Regions from separate parts of the Priestia sp. 53B2 genome, predicted to be linked through region 3. Evidence: riboswitches for the same ligand, from Rfam matches in the RefSeq annotation. Region 3 holds a riboswitch; each other region holds the start of a gene.
What was found. A riboswitch is a leader RNA that binds a small molecule or an ion and turns the genes downstream of it on or off. The one in region 3 is predicted to bind lysine.

Region 1 (7,164 bases), on a different contig from region 3:
CAGCTGCGCTCATCATCAAGAACAGCACCTAAGAATTCCCATCCTTCGTACTTTGTCACAAGTCCGGCAACTTCATAGCGACGAACCTGCTCATCTAATGCGTACAATAATTGTTGACCCGTTGTTGCTCCAGCAAAAGCCGTACGGTGATGCTGCGTCCCGCCAAATCGTCTGAAGTCTAACAAACCCTCAGGAGTACGGTTAAACATAACACCCATGCGGTCAAGTAAGTGAATAATACCAGGAGCTGCTTCACACATTGCTTTTACAGGTGGCTGGTTGGCTAAAAAGTCTCCGCCATACACTGTGTCATCAAAGTGTTCCCATGGTGAATCCCCTTCACCTTTCGTATTTACGGCCCCGTTGATTCCACCTTGCGCGCAAACTGAGTGAGATCTTTTTACCGGAACTAGTGAAAATAAATCTACTTGCTTGCCAGACTCAGCAATTTTTATTGTTGCCATCAAGCCAGCTAAACCGCCACCGACTACGATGATTTTTCCGTTACTCATCGGAACCCCACTCCTTCAAAACCTTAATTTTATGCAAATGCGAATAATGTACGAACACCTACAAATGTAAGTGCTAAGAAGATTGCTAATGTCACATAAGTTGAAATTCTTTGAGAACGTGGTGTTACAGTTAACCCCCAGCTAACTCCAAATGACCATAGACCGTTTGCAAAGTGGAAGATCGTAGATACAACACCAACTATGTAGAATGCAAGCATTGCCGGGTTGCTTAAAATTCGTTCCATCATTTGAAAATCTACTTCTTTTCCAAGCGCAGCTTGTATTCTGGTTTCCCATACGTGCCATGTGATGAAGATAAGTGTGATTACACCTGAAACACGCTGAAGGATAAACATCCAGTTACGGAAAAACCCATAGTTGTTAACGTTTGTTTTAGCAGTGAATGCAATGTAAAGACCGTATATTGCGTGAAAAACGATTGGTAAGAAAATAATGAAAATTTCTAGAGCATAGCGGAAAGGTAAGCTCTCCATGAAGTGAGCTGCTTGATTAAATGATTCTTCTCCCTTTGTCGCGAAATGATTCACAACTAAATGCTGTGTTAAGAAAATCCCGATTGGTATTACCCCAAGTAATGAATGGATTCTCCGATATTGAAACTCTCTGTTTGCCGCCATCTGCGTAGACCCCCCTTAGTTAAATGAACATAGTTTGTGAAGAACTTTCTTACTCCCACTAGACAAATAGATTAATCGTGAATAGAGGAAATGAAAACCTTTGCATTTCCTAATAAAGTATGTGACAGGTTAATTTTACTCCCATCGATTAAGAGCGTCAAGGCAAGATATTTAAATCTTCTATAAAATATAAATTTATAAAATTTTATATTTGTTAACGCTTACTATATTGATGTTACAGATTTTTTCTTTCTATTATAATATTGCTTGCCACAACTAAGTAAGCGTTTACTTTATACTTTTATTGTAAACAAGTTCACAAAACATTTACACAGGTAAAAGTACCCTTTTAAAAGGTATATTATGGATTTTTTATCTTTACATCTAACTCTTTTTACCATAATAAAGATCCTCTTACATTTTATTAAAAAAATGCGTGAGAGGTTTTTTAGATTTGTATATAATAGTAGTAAAGAAAGAGGGGAAAGCATGAGCAATTTACAAACAGAATCACAGCAAGAACTTGAAGAGACGATGGAAACATCAGAACCTAATGTCACAGCTGAAACAGAGAGAACTCTTGATCACGTTTCATATTTCGGATACAGCCTTTTGCGTGACGTGTTAATTCCAGAGCTTCTTGGAGACGAAACGAATACCATTTCATACTGGGCAGGAAAACACCTTGCGCGGAAATACCCGTTAAATACAATGGATGAAATCGTCGCTTTTTTTAAAGCAGCTTCCTGGGGAACACTGACGCTCGCAAAAAAAGATAAATATTCACTAGAGCTTGAGTTATCAGGTGATGTGGTCAGCAAAAGATTTCAGCAGGAAACTTGTTCGTTTCATCTTGAGTCAGGATTTGTGGCTGAACAGATTCAGCGTCAAAACAACTGCCTAACAGAAGCCTACCTAACACATAAAGAAAAGAACGGAAAAGTGCTGATTTCCGTGCAGTGGGACCGAAAAGATATCTTACCTACCGAAACACGCGCGGAGCGTTATAAAAAGTAGGAAATACGTATATATAAAAGACGTGGAGATACCACGTCTTTTTTCTCTTCTTTATACTTGCACTGCTTGCTGCTCTTCTAATTCAAATGCTACGTGAAGCGTCTCAACAGCTTTTACCATATCAGCGTGCGGTACAACTGTAGATACTTTAATTTCAGACGTGCTGACCATCTTCACTTCAATTTTCTCTCCTGCCAGCACTTCAAACATTTCGGCTGCAACGCCTGGATTAGAAATCATGCCAGAGCCGACAATTGATACTTTAGCCAGACCGCTTTCATGTTCAATACGCGTATATCCTAAAGTAGATTTATACTCTTTTAAGACGGCAAGAGCGGCGTCTACGTCTACGGTTTTAATAGAAAATGAGATAGAGAGACGATTATTAGCCGTTACGTTTTGAATAATAATGTCCACATTTAACTGTTCTTTTGCTAATGCTGTAAAAATAGTAGAAAGAGTTTGCAACTCGTTGTTTAACCCTTCAATTGTCACCCGTGAAATATTATCTTCAAACGCAATTCCTCTTACGACTAAGTTTTGTTCCATTGAAACTTCCTCCTCAACAATCGTTCCATTCTCATTTTCTAAGCTTGAACGCACTTCTAGCGGTACCTGATAATTTTTTGCAAACTCAACAGCGCGCGGATGCAGCACCCCTGCTCCCAAATTGGCTAATTCTAACATTTCGTCATATGAAATAGAGTGAAGCTTACGAGCATCTTCTACATAGCGCGGATCTGTCGTAAACACTCCTGTTACGTCTGTATAAATATCACATTTTGCAGCTTTTAATGCTGCGGCAAGAGCTACTGCCGTCGTGTCAGAGCCGCCTCGACCTAATGTTGTAATGCTTCCATCTTCTGAACAGCCTTGGAATCCAGCTACTACTACGATTCGACCTCTATCTAATTGGCTTTGAATAAGAGTCGTGTCAATGTGCTGGATTCGTGCATTGCTGTGAACTGCTTCCGTCTGAATACCAGCTTGCCAACCTGTTAGCGAAGTTGCTTCATGCCCTTTGCATTGAAGAGCCATTGTTAACAGGGAAATCGTTACTTGTTCTCCAGTTGTAAGAAGCATATCCATTTCGCGTTTGCTTGGACTGCCCGTAATATCACTTGCTAATTTCACCAGTGCATCTGTAGTTTTGCCCATTGCCGATACAACAACAACTACTTGGTTACCGCGCTCTACTTCTTGGATAACACGGTTTGCTACATGTTGGATACGTTCAACAGAACCAACAGATGTTCCACCAAATTTTTGAACGATTAATGCCATAATTTTGTTCATTCCTTTTCAATAAATTTGCATATGCAGGATGATGAGAAGCTAATTTTTTTTACTCAGACAATAAAAAAAGCAATGAGATGAGCTCTCATTGCTTAACGAACGAAAATTATAAAACATAACCGTCCACTGCCGTGAGATAGCTCTCCAAGAATCTACATCTTGACAATCCTACGTTTATTCAACGCAGAACCAGCAATCATTACTATGAGGTAATGTTCACTTCGGCAAATTTCCCTTTCCGCATCATTCATAAGAGCTCATACCCTTCCTGATACGTACTGATTAAATTTGCACCTCTATCTTCACTTCATTTGATGAAGTGTCGTATGAAATTAGTTAATAGCTTATCAAATATTTTCTATTATTTCAAGACTATTTTTGCAATGTTTCATAAATTTTTTCAGCAATGTTTTGAGGAACACCTGAATTCCGAATATCTTCAACCGTTGCTTCTTTCAATTTTTTCACCGAACCAAAATACTTTAACAAAGCTTTTTTACGCTTTTCTCCCACTCCCGGAATGTCGTCCAGAACGGACTGAAAAGCGGACTTAGAGCGCACTTGACGGTGGAAGGTAATCGCAAAGCGGTGAACTTCATCTTGAATTCGCTGAAGCAAATAAAATTCTTGACTATTGCGTTCAAGCGGTATGATTTGAGGAGGCTCACCAATCATCAGGTTGGAGGTTCTGTGCTTATCATCTTTGACAAGACCTGCTGTAGGCACTAAAAGTCCCAATTCATTTTCGAGAACGTCCTGTACTGCAGCTAAATGCCCTTTGCCTCCATCTACAACAATTAAATCTGGAAGCGGAAGACCTTCTTTTAACGCTCTGGAATACCGTCTGCGAACTACTTCTCTCATGGAACTGTAATCATCTGGTCCCTTTACGGTCTTAATTTTATATTTGCGATATTCTTTCTTTTCCGGTTTCCCATCAACAAAAACAATCATCGCAGAAACTGGGTCTGTTCCTTGAATATTTGAATTATCAAATGCTTCAATCCGATAAGGAGCGGCAATTCCAAGCTCTTCTCCTAACCGTTCAACTGCGCCAACCGTGCGCTCTTCATCTCGTTCAATTAAATAGAATTTTTCACCGAGCGCAATTTTTGCATTTTTACACGCAAGTTCTACTAATTCTTTCTTTTTGCCTCGCTTTGGATGCTGAACCTCTACTTCTACTAATTTCTCAGCCAACTCTGCATCAATCGTTGCTGGAACCATCACTTCTTTTGGCTTAATATTTTTGGCATAAAACTGACCGATAAAAGTTAAGAAATCTTCTTCTGGCTCTTTATAAAAAGGAAACATAGAAACTTCTCGCTCAATTAATTTCCCTTGGCGAATAAAGAAAACTTGAACACACATCCAGCCCTTATCATAAGAATAGCCAAACACATCTCGATTAACAAAATCATTAAACGTTACTTTTTGCTTTTCCATTGTCGCTTCGATATGAGCAATTTGATCTCGATATTCTTTAGCCCGTTCAAAGTCAAGTTCTTCTGAAGCTTTTAACATTTTTTCAGTTAACTCTGTTTTGACATGCTCATATCCACCATTTAAAAACCGCGTGATATTTTCAATAATTTGTTTGTTTTGCTCTTCTTTTACTTCTTTTACGCAAGGAGCTAGACATTGCCCGATATGGTAATACAAACAAGGCCTGTCTGGCATGGTAGAGCACTTTCTTAATGGATAAATGCGATCAAGAAGCCGCTTTGTTTCATTTGCAGCTTGAACGTTAGGATAAGGACCGAAGTATTTCCCTTTATCTTTTTTTATTTTTCTTGTAATAACAAGTCGGGGCTGTTTTTCAGCTGTAATCTTAATAAAGGGATAACCCTTATCATCTTTAAGCATGATATTGTATTTTGGATCATGCTTTTTAATTAAATTCATTTCTAAAATAAGTGCTTCTAAATTAGAAGATGTGACGATATATTCAAAATCGACAATGTCGTTTACAAGTCGAAGCGTCTTTCCGTCATGAGATCCGGTAAAGTAGGAGCGCACTCGATTTTTTAATACTTTTGCTTTTCCTACGTAAATGACCGTTCCATATTTATCTTTCATCAAGTAACAGCCGGGCTGATCCGGTAAAATAGCCAGCTTTTCTTTTAAATAATCGTTCATATTTTTCTCCTTCCTCTTCTCTTACTCTGTCCATCTATACATTCGCTTATGAAGCGTAACCTACATTCTTTCCTGCCTTACAATACATGCACATAAGCCTGATTTATGGCGGTGTTCCTTACATCTAGTATAAAACAAACGAACGCATATTCGCTAAATAAAAGTATTCCCAAAAGAGAAAAAGTGGAGAAAAAGAAAAAACCTAGCCTGAGCTAGGTTTTGACTTACGCGTGTTTATTAATTAATTCTGTTAATGCTTCTTTTGGTTGGAAACCAACTACTTGGTCAACTTTCTCTCCATCTTTAAATAATACTAAAGTTGGGATACTCATAACACCAAATTTTCCAGCCGTTTCTTGGTTTTCATCAACGTCTACTTTCACGATTTTAACTTTATCGTTAAGTTCGCCATCGATTTCTTCAAGAACTGGAGCAATCATTTTACAAGGGCCACACCATGGTGCCCAAAAGTCAACAAGCACTAGGCCTGATTTAATTTCATCTGTAAAGTTTTTATCTGTAGCATGTGCAATAGCCATTTTAATTCCTCCTAAATATATGCAATATCCAAATTCTACTCACAGTATATCACCTTCAAATAAGGTTTGCTAACTTTTTGCTTACATTTATACTGTTTATTCTCCGCTCTAGTTTGTACAATTCACATAAAAACATACGTAGAAAATTTTGTTTTCCATGAGGTTGAGACATAACGAAATGAATCCCGTCTAAAGACGAACAAATACAAGGGCTGAACCGCTTGTGACACCGCAGTTGATTTCTGTGCAAGAATTCGCTTTCTGCAGGAGTCTTCGCCTTGCCCTCCAATCAACTGCTAGAAAGACCCACACACATGAAAGCTACGTTTATCCTAACAAAAAAACGAACCACTAATCAAACATCTTGATCAATGGTTCGTTTTTCACTTCGTCTAAAATACTTTTGTCCCAGCCTCTTACGCAGACTGTACTTTCAGCTTTTTAAATTCTTCCGTTAGCAGAGGCACCACTTCAAATAAATCTCCAACGATTCCGTAATCAGCTACTTTAAAAATATTCGCCTCAGGATCTTTGTTAATGGCAACAATAATTTTTGAATTTGACATGCCGGCCAAATGCTGAATGGCTCCTGAGATTCCGCAGGCAATGTATAAATCTGGTGTGACTACTTTGCCCGTCTGACCGATCTGAAGAGAATAGTCGCAGTAATCTGCATCGCACGCTCCGCGAGATGCCCCAACAGCTCCATTTAACACGTCCGCTAGTTCTTGGAGAGGTCCAAAGCCTTCCGTGCTTTTTACACCTCGACCACCTGCAATCACGACTTTTGCTTCGGATAAATCAACCCCTTGCGTTGCTTTCCGTACAACTTCTTTTACAACTGTACGCAGGTTTTTGATTTCAACATTTAAATCCTCTACATCGCCTGTACGTCCCTCTTCTTTTGCAAGCGGTGAAATATTATTTGGACGAATCGTGACAAACGTAAAAGCATCGGTCATGATTTTCTTTTCAAATGCTTTACCAGAATAAATTGGGCGGGTGAAGACTACTTGACCCCCT
Region 2 (7,164 bases), on a different contig from region 3:
GGATGGTTTTTATGCGCGTATAAAAGGAATCTCTCCTTAACGAACGGGTATACGTGAAAATTTTTATCATGACCGCTTGTGAGAGGAAGCATAACAATTCCCATATCTACACCAGCCTCTTCCACAAGTGCTTCAATTTTTTTTGCTCCAAATTCAATAAGCTCTAGAGATACTTTAGGGTATTGTTCATTAAATGCTTTTGCAATCTTCGGGAAAAACAAGGTCCCGATGAGCGGAGGGACTCCCATCTTGATTTGCCCTGTTTGCAAGTTCATTAAATCTCCCAACAAGTGAGGCATGTCTTTTAACACCGACAGAGCTTTAGTTGCCTGATGATACACGACTTCTCCTGCATCGGTTAGCTTTAATTCTCTTGTTGAACGATCAAGAAGCTCAAATCCTAGTTCATTTTCTACTTTTTTGACGGCTTTACTTAAAGCCGTTTGTGACAAATGAACTTGCAGCGCTGCCTTTGTAAAATTTTTATGATTCGCTACCTCTATAAAGTATTCTAAGTCTCTGATTTCCATGTGAAACTCCATTTCTGCAAACTGCTTATCCTTTTTCTTTACTCTTTATTTTAACCACTAAATTATTTACTGTAAATGCGCTGATTAAAAAGGTGGAGGATATATCCAATGAATAAAAACAGGGAAAGGAAATGAACTAAAGTTTCTGTCGAAATTGATTTATAAAACGAATAATTTTTTTATAGAGAAACATAGATTTTGCTACTAGCTGATGAGGGATATAAAGATTTTTGCATGTACGTTCGGGCAAAAATGCAAAACTTATCAAAATAACTGAAAGTCCAAAGGCTGCGGCTGTAATCTCTAGCCAAGAAAATATCATATTATTCCTCCTTTTACAAATCTATTAATAGAATATGTAAAAGTTTGTAAGGAGGTTGTGCGATAGACCTATAACGAGCGGCGTAATAAAGCTCCCTCTAAAAATAAAATTACGTCCAAGAACGCAGGGCCTGTGCCAAACGTTCTTGGACGTAATTTTATTTGCGCTCTTCAGCTTGATGCTCTTGTTTGTTTTGCTCAGTGAGACGTTTTTGATGAGCTTTTGTTTCTGCGCTTACGTGATTCGCATCATTCGGTTGATTCTTCTTTGAACCTCCTGCAGCGTTACTCATTAGACGACACCTCCAGTCCGGTTATGAAACATACCTATAGAATGTGCGTATTTACAGATTTTATACACTGCTATCGATATTACTGCACACGAAAAAAGCAAAGGTAGAGTCACTAAGACTGTTCCCTTTGCTTTTTTACTAAGCAACTTTATCGGTGGTGATAATTTTGTTAATCCAGTCTTTTCCTTCTGTAAACCTTGTAACAAGCATCGCTGTTACTGTATTTCCCGTACTGTTTAAAAGCGTAGCTGGGGCGTCAATAATTGTGGAAATGACCGCAATAATGGGCAGAACTTCTGGTGAAAATCCATAAATTGTAATAATTAACATTTCACCAATCATACCGCCTCCAGGGATTGCTCCCATTACGGCTCCAACTAAAAAGGCTACGCCTAAAATGCTCAAAATACTCGTAGCAGACGTCATATCTTTGCCAAACAAACTGAATAAGAAAACAATCTTTAGAATACCACCGATAACAGAACCATCTTTATGCGTGTTTGCTCCTAATGGAATCACCGTTTCAGCAATATCCAGCGGCACACCCATTTTCTTTGTTGCATCTAAATTGACCGGAATAGATGCAGCAGAAGAACAGGTAGCAATAGCGGTGATAGAAGGAGCAGCTGCATTTTTCCAAAACAGCTTAATTCCTGCTTTACCGCCAGCAATCCATGCATATAGCGTAAAGAAACCGAAATAGTAAACGATTGCAATTAATAAATAAAGAATAAATGCTCTAGCGTACCCTTGTAAGATCTTTGGTCCAAGTTCTCCTACTACAGTAGCAAAATAGCATCCTAAACCAATTGGAGCATAGTACATCACAATTTTAACAACCTTCATCGATACTTCTTGACCCGAAGTCAGAAATTTCGCCATAGGCTGTCCTTTTTCACCGGCCATTGTGGTAGCAATACCGAAAATAACGGCAAAGACAATTAATTGTAAAATATGCTCTTTCGAAAATAACTGAACAAAATCAGGTACAGTAAATGTGCTAACAAGCTGATTTAAAAGCGTCATTTTTTCAGCTGTATTTTCACTGTCACTCATCAATTCTTTAATGGCAGAAGTATCTACATTATGTAGCGGGTTGTAAAGTGATGCGCCTAAAAAGCCTAAAACGGCTGAAACAGCAGCAGTGGCGACAAACACAACGGCAATTCCTAGCATAATTTTACCAAGACGTTTCATTTCGTTCATGTTTGCAATCGCCGAAGCCACACTAAAAAAGACAAGGGGAACGATAATCATGAACATCAAATTAAGAAACAAATCACCAAAAGGCTTCACGACTGCCACATCGGGTCCAATAGCATATCCTGCTATCCCGCCAATTAAAATAGCGAGAAGCAGAATAAGCGATGATCTGTACGTTTTAAATACACTTAAAACCATAGCTAGATTTCCTCCAAACACCAATAGCTTCTTTACTACGCAAGAACAGCTATTATTTGCTCATTGCATACGTAGTAACGACTGGCTTTACATCTTTACGCACCAAATCTTCGTATGTTTCTCGCTCTACAGCAAGACGAGCTTCTCCATTTTTTACAAATACAACAGCAGGGCGCGGAATACGGTTGTAATTGCTAGCCATTGAATAGTTGTAGGCACCTGTAGAGGACACTGCTAATAAATCTCCTTGATTAACGCGCGGTAAATCAATATCCCAAATAAGCATATCTCCTGATTCACAGCATTTACCCGCAATTGATACTGTTTCATCTTTTTTATCCGTCACTCTATTAGCCAAGACAGCTTCATGTTTTGCATCGTAAAGAGCAGGACGGATATTATCGGTCATACCGCCGTCAATTCCTACGTATTTTCGTACACCTGGAATCTCCTTCGTTGATCCAATTGTATAAAGCGTTGTACCTGCTTCTCCTACGATGCTTCTTCCAGGCTCAACCCAGACTTCTGGAAGGGTATAATTCTGTTCAGTTAACGTGCGGCTTAGCTTTTCTGTCAGTGCATCTACATAATACTCAACTGGAAGAGGAGAGTCGCTTTCGGTATAACGAATACCAAAACCACCACCTACGTTCAAAACTTTTACTTCAAATTCCATTTTATCACGAATGCTGAATAAGAAATCAGTTAAAATATCAATGGCACGAGAAAAACCATCTACTTCAAAAATTTGCGAACCAATATGACAATGAATGCCTAAAAGATCGTAGTAAGGCTTTTCTAACGCAGAACTTACTGCTTTCATGGCTTGGTCATTGGAAAGACCAAATCCAAACTTGGAGTCTTCCTGTCCGGTCATAATATACTCATGTGTATGGGCTTCAATCCCTGGAGTAACACGCAGAAGAATAGATGCTTTCTGTTTGCGCTCAGCTGCTAAGGCATGCAAAACTTCAAGTTCGGTAAAGTTATCAACAACAAAACAGCCAATATTCGCATCAAGCGCCATTTCCATTTCTTCAATCGTTTTATTATTTCCGTGAAAATGAATGCGTTCAGCTGGATATCCAGCTTCAAGCGCTGTAAATAATTCGCCTCCTGAGACCACATCTAGTGACATATCAAGCTTCGTTAAAAGGCTAGCCATTTCCATACAAAGAAATGCTTTCCCTGCATAGGCGATTTGATATGAAAATCCGCTTCTTCGAAAGGCTGAATGGAAGGCCTTGCATTTCGTTTCAATTAATTCTTGATCGTAGATGTATAGGGGAGTGCCGTATTGTTTTTTCAGTTCGACCGTATCGCACTGCCCAATTTCTAAATGATTGCTGCTGTTAATTTTACTCGTTCCATGTAAGTACATAATCCGTATCCCTCCATTTAAATCATTCAACTATAACTTTGAACTTTGATGGTCAGTAGAAAAACACAAAAAAGACCCATGAAGTGATGTTCACGCGTCTTGGTTTCATAATAATAAAGTATTATTACATTCTAGGCATCAACATCTCTTCAATAGCTCTCCACAAACCAAATGGTTTGTGACAGCTCAGCATTTATTCAATACTGAACCAGTATATGAACACAATGGATGTTTATATACTTCGGCACGAAATCCCTTTTACTTATCTTCACAGACTCCATTAGTCTCCAATAAGTGACTCTTGATTTCATGCACCTCTATTCTCAGAGAGGAAAATTATATTTAAATGTAATTCCTATTATATTTCCTTTTCCTCCGTCTAGTCAATGAAAAGTTAAGGCATAGGAATATCAAAAAAAATAAATAAGAAAGCTATGAAGCTTCCAGATAGAATCCAAGCAGCCAGTGCTGTCTTCTGATGAATGACTAAAAGTGAGAACGTGACAATATTGAAGAGAAAAGAACACAGCAGCGACCATCCATAATGATGAGTGATACTGTGATTAACATAAGCAATGAACTCAATCACAGTAAATAAAAGCGCCCACAAAAGAATCCACCACAGCCGGCCGTTTACATGCAGCGGCAGCCTTCCTAAAAAAACCGGTATAACAAACGGATAAATAATTAAGGTTATTCCAAGGGAAACCATTAGGTGATCGGGTAGAAAAAGATGATCAATACCAACAGGGTGAAATACCCATACGCGGTGATGAAACAGCAGCACTTCATAAAGCAAATTCCCCGTGACCCAAAACAGCAAAGTAGGATAGTATTCTTGATACCTTCGCCACTTGCCAAATAGTAAACCAAGAATGATAAAAAATAATACAAATGAAGATTGCATACGCTCTCCTTAAAATAATGGTTACTTCTTTTTATTTACATATTATAGTGGTTTTATTCTTTCATTTTTTTATTCAGAAACCATAATAAAAAAGCGGTAAGCGCAGCGTTAAATATGCGCGATCACTATTTGTGGTTTGCTTCATCTCACTATAATCTCCGTAAAAGAACTTATTGCGCTTTTGTTTACAATGAAAGGAGCTATATGTCAAAGTCAGCAAGACTCAAAAATAAGCTCAAAATAGCTTCGCCTAGTATGTGACTTCTTTTTTTGCTATGCTAAAATTGCGTACATATAGCATGAGAATACTAGAAGAAAGAAAAGGGTGTTTTGGTATGAAAACATACATCGTAGTTGGAGCTGGGATACTTGGAGCTTCTACAGCATATCATTTAGCAAAAGCAGGAGCAGATGTGACATTGATAGATCGCAAGGATGCTGGTCAAGCTACTGATGCAGCAGCAGGGATTGTTTGTCCATGGCTTTCGCAGCGTCGAAATAAAGCATGGTACCGCTTAGCAAAAGGCGGCGCCAAGTACTATCAAACATTAATTCAGCAATTAGAAGAAGATGGAGAAACGGATACGGGATATAAGCGAGTAGGAGCAATTAGCTTACATACTGAGGAACAAAAGCTTGCAAAAATGGAAGAAAGAGCATATAAGCGTCGGGAAGAAGCTCCTGAAATAGGCGAGATTACACGTTTATCCGCTAAAGAAACACAGGCTTTGTTTCCGGTTCTTTCGGAAGAATACAGTTCAGTTCATATTAGTGGAGCCGCTCGCGTTAACGGGAGAGCTCTTCGAAACGCACTTGTGAATGCAGCGAAGAAAAACGGTGCAAAAATAATAGAAGGAAACGCAGAACTACTTTATGAAAATAATCAAGTAACGGGCGTTGCCGTAAATGGACAAACCCTTCTAGCAAGTACAACAATCGTAACAGCAGGAGCGTGGGCAAATCAATTACTAGAGCCTCTTGGAGTGAAATTTTTAGCAAGCTTTCAAAAAGCGCAAATTGTCCACTTGCATCTCCCTGATTTAGATACAAAAGACTGGCCCGTTGTGATGCCTCCAAGCGACCAATATATTCTTTCATTCGAACAAGGTCAAATTGTCATTGGAGCAACACATGAAAACGACACGGGTTATGACTTGAGAGTAACTGCTGGGGGGCTTCATGAGATTTTTTCAAAGGCCTTATCAATTGCTCCCGGCTTAACAGAAAGCACAGTCTTAGAAACAAGGGTAGGGTTTCGACCATTTACTCCAGGCTTCTTGCCAGTCATTGGGGCTCTTCCGGCTTACGAAGGAATACTCGTAGCGAATGGTCTCGGAGCTTCAGGTTTAACGTCGGGTCCTTACCTTGGTTCAGAGCTTGCTAAATTAGCACTTGAAATGGAAATGGAAATTGATCTTAGCGACTATGATGTAAGAGGAGCTATCGAGTCTTAAGCAAACAGAATGAATGAAAACAAATAGAAGTTCGCAAACTATAACTACTATATGATGAAAGGAAGTAGATTGTTTGCGAAAGATTATGATAAGTGCAGCAGCAGCTTTTTTATTTATGAGCGCGACGCCTGTATTAGCAGAAAACAATCCTCAGCCAGAAACAAAAGACGTGCAGCTGACGTCTCAGCAAAAGCAGGAACTGTCCGTGCTGTACAAAGAAATGCTCGCAAAAAAGAAAGAAATACTTTCAAAATATGTGGAGTACGGCGTGCTAAGCAAAACGGAGAGTCAAAACATTTCTTCACATATGGAAAATCGCTATCAACATATGGAGAAAAATGGTTTTGTGCCGAAGCGACACTGTCATAAAATGCATCATTCAAAGTAATTCATATTCACATAAAAAAGCGCCTTTACAGGCGTTTTTTTTATGTGAATGAATGGAAAATATCCGCTTCTTTATCTAGTAAATTCTAAAATCCTCATGTAAAATTAAGAGAATGAGAACGAGTAGGAAAGATGCTAGTGAGGGGTAGGTAAATATGAACGATGAACGAAAATAAAAAAATAGTCCGATTACATGCAGAAAATCATTCAGCTGAGGCGCTAGGAATCATATTTGCTTACAAACAACAAGATGACCATCTTGTTTACAGTATGTATAAAGGTGAAAGCGTTCATGAGCAAAAAATACCTCTAGAAGAATGGGTCTCGTATGAGCATTTTTTCGAAGCACTAAATAAAAAGAAAAAGCTTATGTACGAGCTTCAAATAAATGATAAACGCTATGTAGTAAACTTAACCCCTTTATCTTACACAGAAAAGCCTGAAATTATGGGACATTGCGTGAATATAACTAGTTATCAGGAGAAAAAAG
Region 3 (7,164 bases):
GATTTATCTTTTTTAATAGAGGGTTTTATTTACATCTACTGAAAAGGAACGAGAAACAGCTTGTTTCATACTTTGAAAGCCAACAAATGTGAGCATGACAAAACCAGTTGCATACAGGGCAACAGTAACAGCCTGCATCTGAACAAAAGGCGTTAGCCCTATTAAAATGAGGAGCATAAATAAAATATCGGCCGTCATGCCTCCTAAACCAACTAGCCAAGAAGCCCAAAATCCTTTTATCAGCCCTTTTTTAATCATCTCTATATTAATTGGACCTACCGGTGCTGCGAGACTAATACCTAGAATTATTTGTTTTATAGCAATCAAAAACCACTCCACAAACACAGCCTCCTTTCTAACTTGTCCAATAGTAGCTTATATATATAGATTAGAGTTTTATAATTTAGAAGCGGCATTTAGTTAAAAATGCTCATAAACTTTCTTTTCTTTAATACACATGTAACGTTGAGTTCCATAAGGAGGGTTTTAATGGCATCAAAAATGCTTTTTCGAGCTAATGAGATTTTAGAGTCAACGCATGTCCCGTTTTGGGGAAAAGATGCTTTTCAATATTTCCAAAGCGATATATTATCAGAAGAAAATCCATTTCCTTGTATATTAGGGGTAGAAGGCTTTAAAAAAGATTTACTGCGTTTTTCATTTGTGACTACTTCTTATAACTACCAAGATATTAGGAATGCAGCTTCGGCACTTAGAGAATACATAGATACGTTCAAGACCATAGGTCGCTATACATCCTTTGTGTTATTCTTTAAGCCTGAACATAAAGAACGATCAATGGAAGAGTACGAAACAATGTTTTGGGATACGCTGACATTTCTTCATCAAATTGATCAAAAGAAATGGCCGCAAGACATTCCAAAAGATCCAAAAGATCCATTATGGGAATTTTGCTTTCACGGAGAACCTATTTTTGTCGTCTGTAATACGCCTGCTCATTCTTTGCGTAAAAGTCGTAAGAGCAGAGGATTTATGATTACATTTCAGCCTCGGTGGGTGTTTGAAGGTATGACAGGAGATTCAAAAATAGGACGGCACGTACAAAAGGTGGTCCGCGATCGGTTAAAAACATATGATGACGTATCAGCTCACCCTGAGTTAGGATGGTATGGACAGCAGGAAAACCGAGAGTGGAAGCAATATTTTTTCCACGATGATAACAACTATACTACCGGACAGTGTCCGTTTAAATTAAAAAGGAGTGAGCAGCATGGATGTAAAAAAAGCCTCTATTAAAAAAGGAGTTGGCGGAAAGTTTGAAGAAGTAATTAAAGAACTGCTTCCGGCGTATACTGGATACGTTGAAGTACAGCACGATATTGCTTTTCAAACGCACCCATCTCATACCCATCCAACTGATGAAATTCTTCATATACTTGAAGGATCTATTTACTTTACAGTTGAACGTGATACGGTTCTATGTCAGGCAGGAGATCGGGTACATTTACCGAAACAAACGGTTCATTCTTCAAAAGCCGGTCCTGATGGGTGCACATACGTTATTTCCATTTTAAAATAAAGATGAAAGAAGATGATGCTTATGCTACGTTCCCGGCCAGTGCTGCTGCTTATCGATGTACAAGAAGGGTTTTATTCACCACAGTGGGGGGAAAGAAACAATCTAGATGCAGAAAAACATATGCTGACGCTACTCCAAGCATGGAGGCGCCAAGATTATCCTGTCATTCACGTACAGCATGCATCCGAAAATCCAAATTCTCCTTTACACCCAAGTTCGAAGGGGTTTCAGTTCAAAGAAGGATTTGGTCCACAAGAAGACGAATACTTAATTCGCAAACACGTGAACAGCTGCTTCATTGGAACAGAGCTAGACAGTTATTTAAAAGCAAATGGCTACGATACGCTTATCTTAATAGGATTAACTACTAATCACTGCGTCTCTACGACTGCCCGCATGGCTGGAAATCTAGGGTACAGGACGTACGTTGTAAACGATGCAACAGCTTGCTTTGATTGTATGTCCTACGATGGAAAAACAAGGCTTCCTGCAGAAGATGTACATACATTCGCACTGTCTTCTTTGCATGAGGAGTTTGCAACGGTCGTTTCTACAAAAGAGACACTTCAAGTTCTTCAAACCTTTCAATATGCTCAAAATCATAACTGATGTGCATGTGCACATCGGTTTTTTATGTAGATTATGTTTATTAAAAGAAGTAAAATAAAGATAATTCTATACTATAAGGAGTTTGTACATATGATCATTCGTTATGCTAAAGAAGAAGATTTACCTATGCTTGTTGAAATTTATAACCAGTCTGTTCAAGCAAGTGCTGCTACTTTTGATTTAACGCCTGTAACAGTAGAGCAAAGAAGGAGCTGGTTTGATAATCACATTAGCAATGAACTTTTTCCGCTTATTGTTGCGGAAAAAGATGGGGTAGTAGCGGGCTATGCTTCGCTTTCTTCTTATCGAGATAAAGAAGCGTACATTCAAACGGTAGAGCTATCGATTTATATTGATAAAAACCAGCAGGGGCATGGCATTGGAAAACAGCTTATGAAGTGTATTTTGGAATTAGCTAAAGAACTCAACCACCACGTTGTCATTTCAGGGATTACAAAAGGGAATGATATCAGTGTCAAAATGCATGAGCAATTTAATTTTACATTTTGCGGAGAATTTAAAGAAGTAGGCTGGAAATTTAATCAGTGGCAAGATGTGCTTTTTTATCAGCTTATTTTATAAGATGTATGACACCTTTACACATTGTAACGTTTTAGTTTCATGTGTAAAGGTTATTAAAATAATAAGTCGTTTTATTATTTTAATACGAAAGGTGTTAGCTATCATGAATACACATTTTCAATATCAGCATCTAAGAGCTATTCCAAAAAGATGGTCCAAAAACGAACTGCATATCCAGCTGAATAGAATCAAACACAACTCTGAACTATCTACTATAGCAGCAGATCCGCTTTTTCATCTGTTAGAATGTACCCATTCGGGCCTTCAAACTAAACAAGAAATCATAGACTACATTCAAAGCATTCCTACTCATCAACTTCCATCTTTTGTAACCCATTTAAGCAGGTTAATTCAGCATATTTATTATATAGAAGCTGCTGATTACTGTAATCGTCCCCTCAAAGGTTATATGCTTGTTATGAAAAATCAGCCCGCATATATATCTCTTCATTTTGCTGATCAGATCACATAAAAAAAGCTCTCTATTCTTTTGAATAGAGAGCTTTTTTTATTCGTATTTTTTCACTGTTACTTGGCATTCTTTTAACGGAATAAGTTTTGACTTTTTCGTCCATTTGTATCCTAACCAAACAATTAAGAATAAAGGAAGTCCGATATAAGAAACAAGTACACCGTACCAGTCAATCGAATCACCCATAAACGCCGAATAGTTTTGACCTAAAATAACAACAGCACATAAAATAAAGGCAAAGATAGGACCAAACGGGAAAAGTTTTGCGTGATATGGAAGTTCGCTCAAATCATGACCTTGGGCAACAAATGCTCTTCTAAAACGATAGTGGCTGATTGCAATTCCTAACCAAGCAATAAAACCAGACATACCAGAAGCGTTAAGTAACCACGTGTATACTGCACCGTCTCCAAAAAATGAAGCACCAAATGCAAGTGTACCGACAAGTGCCGTTGCGATTAAAGCATTAACCGGAACGCCTCGTTTATTTACTTTTGCTAAGAACCTTGGTGCTTTTCCATCTTTCGCTAAGTTCCACAGCATACGCGTAGAAGCATACATACCTGAGTTACCAGCAGATAAAACGGCTGTTAAAATAACGGCATTGATAGCCGATGCTGCAAACGCCAGACCTGATCGTTCGAATATTAGAGTAAACGGACTTACCCGCACATCATCACTTGCTAATGAATCCGCTGTGTATGGAATAAGCATCCCAATAACAAAAATAGCTAAAATATAAAATAACAAGATGCGCCAGAAGACTTGTTTAACTGCGCGAGGAACCGTTTTTTCCGGATCTTCACTTTCTCCAGCTGCGACTCCAAGCAACTCTGTTCCTTGGAATGAAAAACCAGCAGCCATAAAAATACCTAGGACAGTAAAGAATCCACCGTGAATGGGTCCATCACCAAGCGTGAAGTTTTTAAAACCTGGTGCTTCATTGTTAAAGATACCAAAAATCATCATAATACCAATAACTAAAAAGATGATAACCGTTACTACTTTAATTAACGAAAACCAAAATTCAGATTCACCAAATCCTTTTACAGAAAGGTAGTTAAGCCCAAACATAATTAATAAAAACAGGGCACTCCATAAAATAGAAGAAGAGTTTGGGAACCAAAATTTCATAATAAGGGCTCCAGCGGATAATTCAGCTGCAATCGTAATAGCCCAGTTATACCAATAGTTCCAGCCGAGAGCGAAACCAAAGGATGGATCTACAAACCGAGACGCATACGTACTAAACGAACCAGCTTCAGGCATATAAGCTGCGAGCTCCGCCAGGCTGGTCATCAAAAAGTAAACCATGACACCAATGATAGCGTAAGCTAAAAGCGCTCCCCCTGGTCCTGCTGTGTGAATTGCTCCACCACTTGCTAGGAATAAGCCTGTTCCAATGGCTCCTCCTAATGAAATCATCGTTAAGTGGCGAGATTTCAACCCACGTTTTAATTCTTGCTGCTCTTGCATAGATAAATACTCCTTTCGAATGTACGGAAAGAGACGGGATAACATAAAAAAAGCCCGCAGTATATGTGCGCGCTTTTAAATCTGAAAACCGCGTCAGCCTTCCGTGAAGATAGCTCTTCACATCACTTGCATGATGTGACAGTTCTGTTCCTGTTCGGAGACAGCCCCAGCTTAAATCAACCGAGAAGTGATCTAAACTTCGGCAATTTTTCCTTTCAAGCAACATCCTCAATGTTCTCTGCATTTCCGTTGCTTTACTATTAAAAACTGCGACCTCTACCTCATCGATTAGGATGAGGGTTTTTTATATTCATTTGACATAAAAGAAGTATACCAAATACTAAAACGATTGTCATTATAAAAAATAGATTCAGAAAATAGAAACATCTTTGAAACCTCTCGAATCTATTTTGTTACATATGGTATAATGAATGTTGTCATAATACTACATAAATATCCGAACGTACCACAGGGGGAGCCGCCGTGCTGAGAGTGAACAAATTGTTCAGACCCTTCGAACCTGTTAGTTAACGCTAGCGTAGGAATGTGGAAATAGTAGCATATATTTGCTTACTCCTGTGTAAACCGTTTGATATGAATGATTCAAAAAACAGGAGTGAGAAACGTGAATAAAGCATTACCTTTACAGGCTAAAATTGAAATAGCCATTTTTGCAGCATTGGCACTTCTACTTGATCTTTTGCCTTCCATTAAGATTGCAACGGCTGTGAGTATTTCGTTCTCCATGGTGCCCATTTTTATTATGTGCTTTCGCTGGGGAGTAAAAGGCGGAGCTCTATCTGGTCTATTATGGGGGCTGCTGCAGTTGGCAACAGGAACGGCTTATATTTTAACAGCGCTACAAACGTTTATTGAATATATTGTGGCTTTTGCTTTTATAGGTTTTGGAGGTATTTTTTCGCAATCTATTAAAATAAATTTAGCTAACAATAACAGATCAAAAGCTTTTGTTTTGATTGTTTTATCCCTTGTTATCGGCAGCTTCGCACGGTATTTCTGGCACTTTATTGCGGGTATTATTTTCTGGGGATCATACGCGCCAAAGGGCATGTCCGCTCTATGGTATTCTTTTTCAATGAACGGGATTTCAATGGTAGGGTCACTAATAGCCTGCTTAGTCATTCTTTCATTGTTAATTCCATCGGCATCAAGAATGATTGTAACTAAATCACACTCATCATAAGCAAAAAGACTAAATCTACCAAGATTTAGTCTTTTTTGTCATTTGTCACCTTTGTTTACACAAAGTGTGTCAGGTTTGATAACATAGTTAGTGAAATATTCAAAAAATTGTTTTATGATAATCACCATATTCAAACGAGATAAGGGATTGATAGCATGCTACAGAAATGGATAACGAGCATAGGTTTAGATATTGGAACAAGCACAACAAAACTGATTGTAAGCAAGCTGTTAATAGCAAATCAACAAAATCAGTTTACGCTGCCAGGCTGTCAAATTATTGATCGTCGCGTAACGTATGCAAGTTCTATCTATACCACCCCTATGCTAAACGATGTTGAAATCGATGTTCAAAGATTAACGGTACTACTAGAACAAGAGTATAAGAATGCAGGAATCTCCTTAGATCAAGTGGAGGCAGGCGCTGTGATCATTACAGGAGAAACGGCTAGAAAGCAAAATGCAGAAAGTATCGTTCACTATCTAGCCGAACATGCTGGGGATTTTGTTGTTGCAACAGCCGGCGCTGACTTGGAAGGAATATTAGCAGCAAAAGGATCAGGAGCAATTCAACGTTCCGCTGAAACCAATGCAGTAATTGCCAATATTGATGTAGGGGGAGGAACTGCTAACATCGCTTTATGTCAAAATGGAAAAGTGATAGAAACGTTTACACTGCATGTGGGGGGAAGGTTAATTCGTCTGAATTCAGACGGTTTTGTAACCTACATTTCACCTTATTTAACTGAATTTTTAAAAAATAATTCTTTAATACTGCGAGAAGGTGAAAAAGAAACATTTGAAAAGCTCTCGTCTATCTGTCAATTACTAGCTGAAGAAACCGTGAATTATGTAAAAGCGCTGAATCAAAGTTCCTCGCTGCTCGTTTCTCCTCATACAAGATCTTCTATACCTCCTGAAACGATCATGGTTTCAGGAGGAGTAGGAGCAATGATGAAGAAACAAAAGCCAAAAACAGTGAAGGAAGTGGCCATACACGGAGACGTTGGTCCGCTTCTAGCATATCATTTTCAATCCATCCAAGTATCTCAAGCCGCTGAGACAACGCGCGCTACTGTAATTGGGGCTGGTATGCAAAATACAGAAGTTAGCGGATCAACCGTATACATTGGGTCGAAGCGGCTGCCACTAAAAAATATTCCCATTATAGAAATACCCGTTCAGCAAGAGGAGACATGGAATCCGCAGCTGTTTCAAGAAAGAGCTCGAGCTTCATGTATGCAGGCTTCAACTATTTTCAGTGCAGAAGATCCCCCCGCTG

Region 1: it holds a riboswitch for lysine, as region 3 does, so the genes downstream of both, ACN6NE_RS08225 (aspartate kinase) here and ACN6NE_RS24800 (amino acid permease) in region 3, are expected to answer to the same signal.
Region 2: it holds a riboswitch for lysine, as region 3 does, so the genes downstream of both, lysA (diaminopimelate decarboxylase) here and ACN6NE_RS24800 (amino acid permease) in region 3, are expected to answer to the same signal.

What each region holds. Positions count from the first base shown of each region.
Region 1 covers NZ_JBLZXA010000008.1:936,042-943,205, forward strand. The annotation lists gene sdhA (succinate dehydrogenase flavoprotein subunit) at 1-512, opposite strand, end outside; gene ACN6NE_RS08215 (succinate dehydrogenase cytochrome b558 subunit) at 542-1,150, opposite strand; gene ACN6NE_RS08220 (YslB family protein) at 1,640-2,167, shown strand; gene ACN6NE_RS08225 (aspartate kinase) at 2,219-3,451, opposite strand; lysine riboswitch at 3,593-3,770, opposite strand; gene uvrC (excinuclease ABC subunit UvrC) at 3,836-5,602, opposite strand; gene trxA (thioredoxin) at 5,827-6,141, opposite strand; gene ACN6NE_RS08240 (electron transfer flavoprotein subunit alpha/FixB family protein) at 6,558-7,164, opposite strand, start outside.
Region 2 covers NZ_JBLZXA010000027.1:508,578-515,741, forward strand. The annotation lists gene ACN6NE_RS23100 (LysR family transcriptional regulator) at 1-530, opposite strand, end outside; gene ACN6NE_RS23105 (hypothetical protein) at 667-852, opposite strand; gene ACN6NE_RS23110 (hypothetical protein) at 1,010-1,144, opposite strand; gene ACN6NE_RS23115 (dicarboxylate/amino acid:cation symporter) at 1,283-2,545, opposite strand; gene lysA (diaminopimelate decarboxylase) at 2,598-3,926, opposite strand; lysine riboswitch at 4,072-4,254, opposite strand; gene ACN6NE_RS23125 (CBO0543 family protein) at 4,321-4,833, opposite strand; gene ACN6NE_RS23130 (NAD(P)/FAD-dependent oxidoreductase) at 5,169-6,287, shown strand; gene ACN6NE_RS23135 (YckD family protein) at 6,361-6,675, shown strand; gene ACN6NE_RS23140 (PAS domain-containing sensor histidine kinase) at 6,837-7,164, shown strand, end outside.
Region 3 covers NZ_JBLZXA010000030.1:42,344-49,507, reverse strand. The annotation lists partial or broken gene ACN6NE_RS24830 (LysE family transporter) at 1-339, opposite strand, end outside; gene ACN6NE_RS24825 (YqcI/YcgG family protein) at 490-1,257, shown strand; gene ACN6NE_RS24820 (cupin domain-containing protein) at 1,232-1,540, shown strand; gene ACN6NE_RS24815 (cysteine hydrolase family protein) at 1,562-2,149, shown strand; gene ACN6NE_RS24810 (GNAT family N-acetyltransferase) at 2,240-2,731, shown strand; gene ACN6NE_RS24805 (hypothetical protein) at 2,835-3,203, shown strand; gene ACN6NE_RS24800 (amino acid permease) at 3,240-4,679, opposite strand; lysine riboswitch at 4,782-4,966, opposite strand; TPP riboswitch at 5,141-5,241, shown strand; gene thiT (energy-coupled thiamine transporter ThiT) at 5,305-5,883, shown strand; gene ACN6NE_RS24790 (ethanolamine ammonia-lyase reactivating factor EutA) at 6,039-7,164, shown strand, end outside.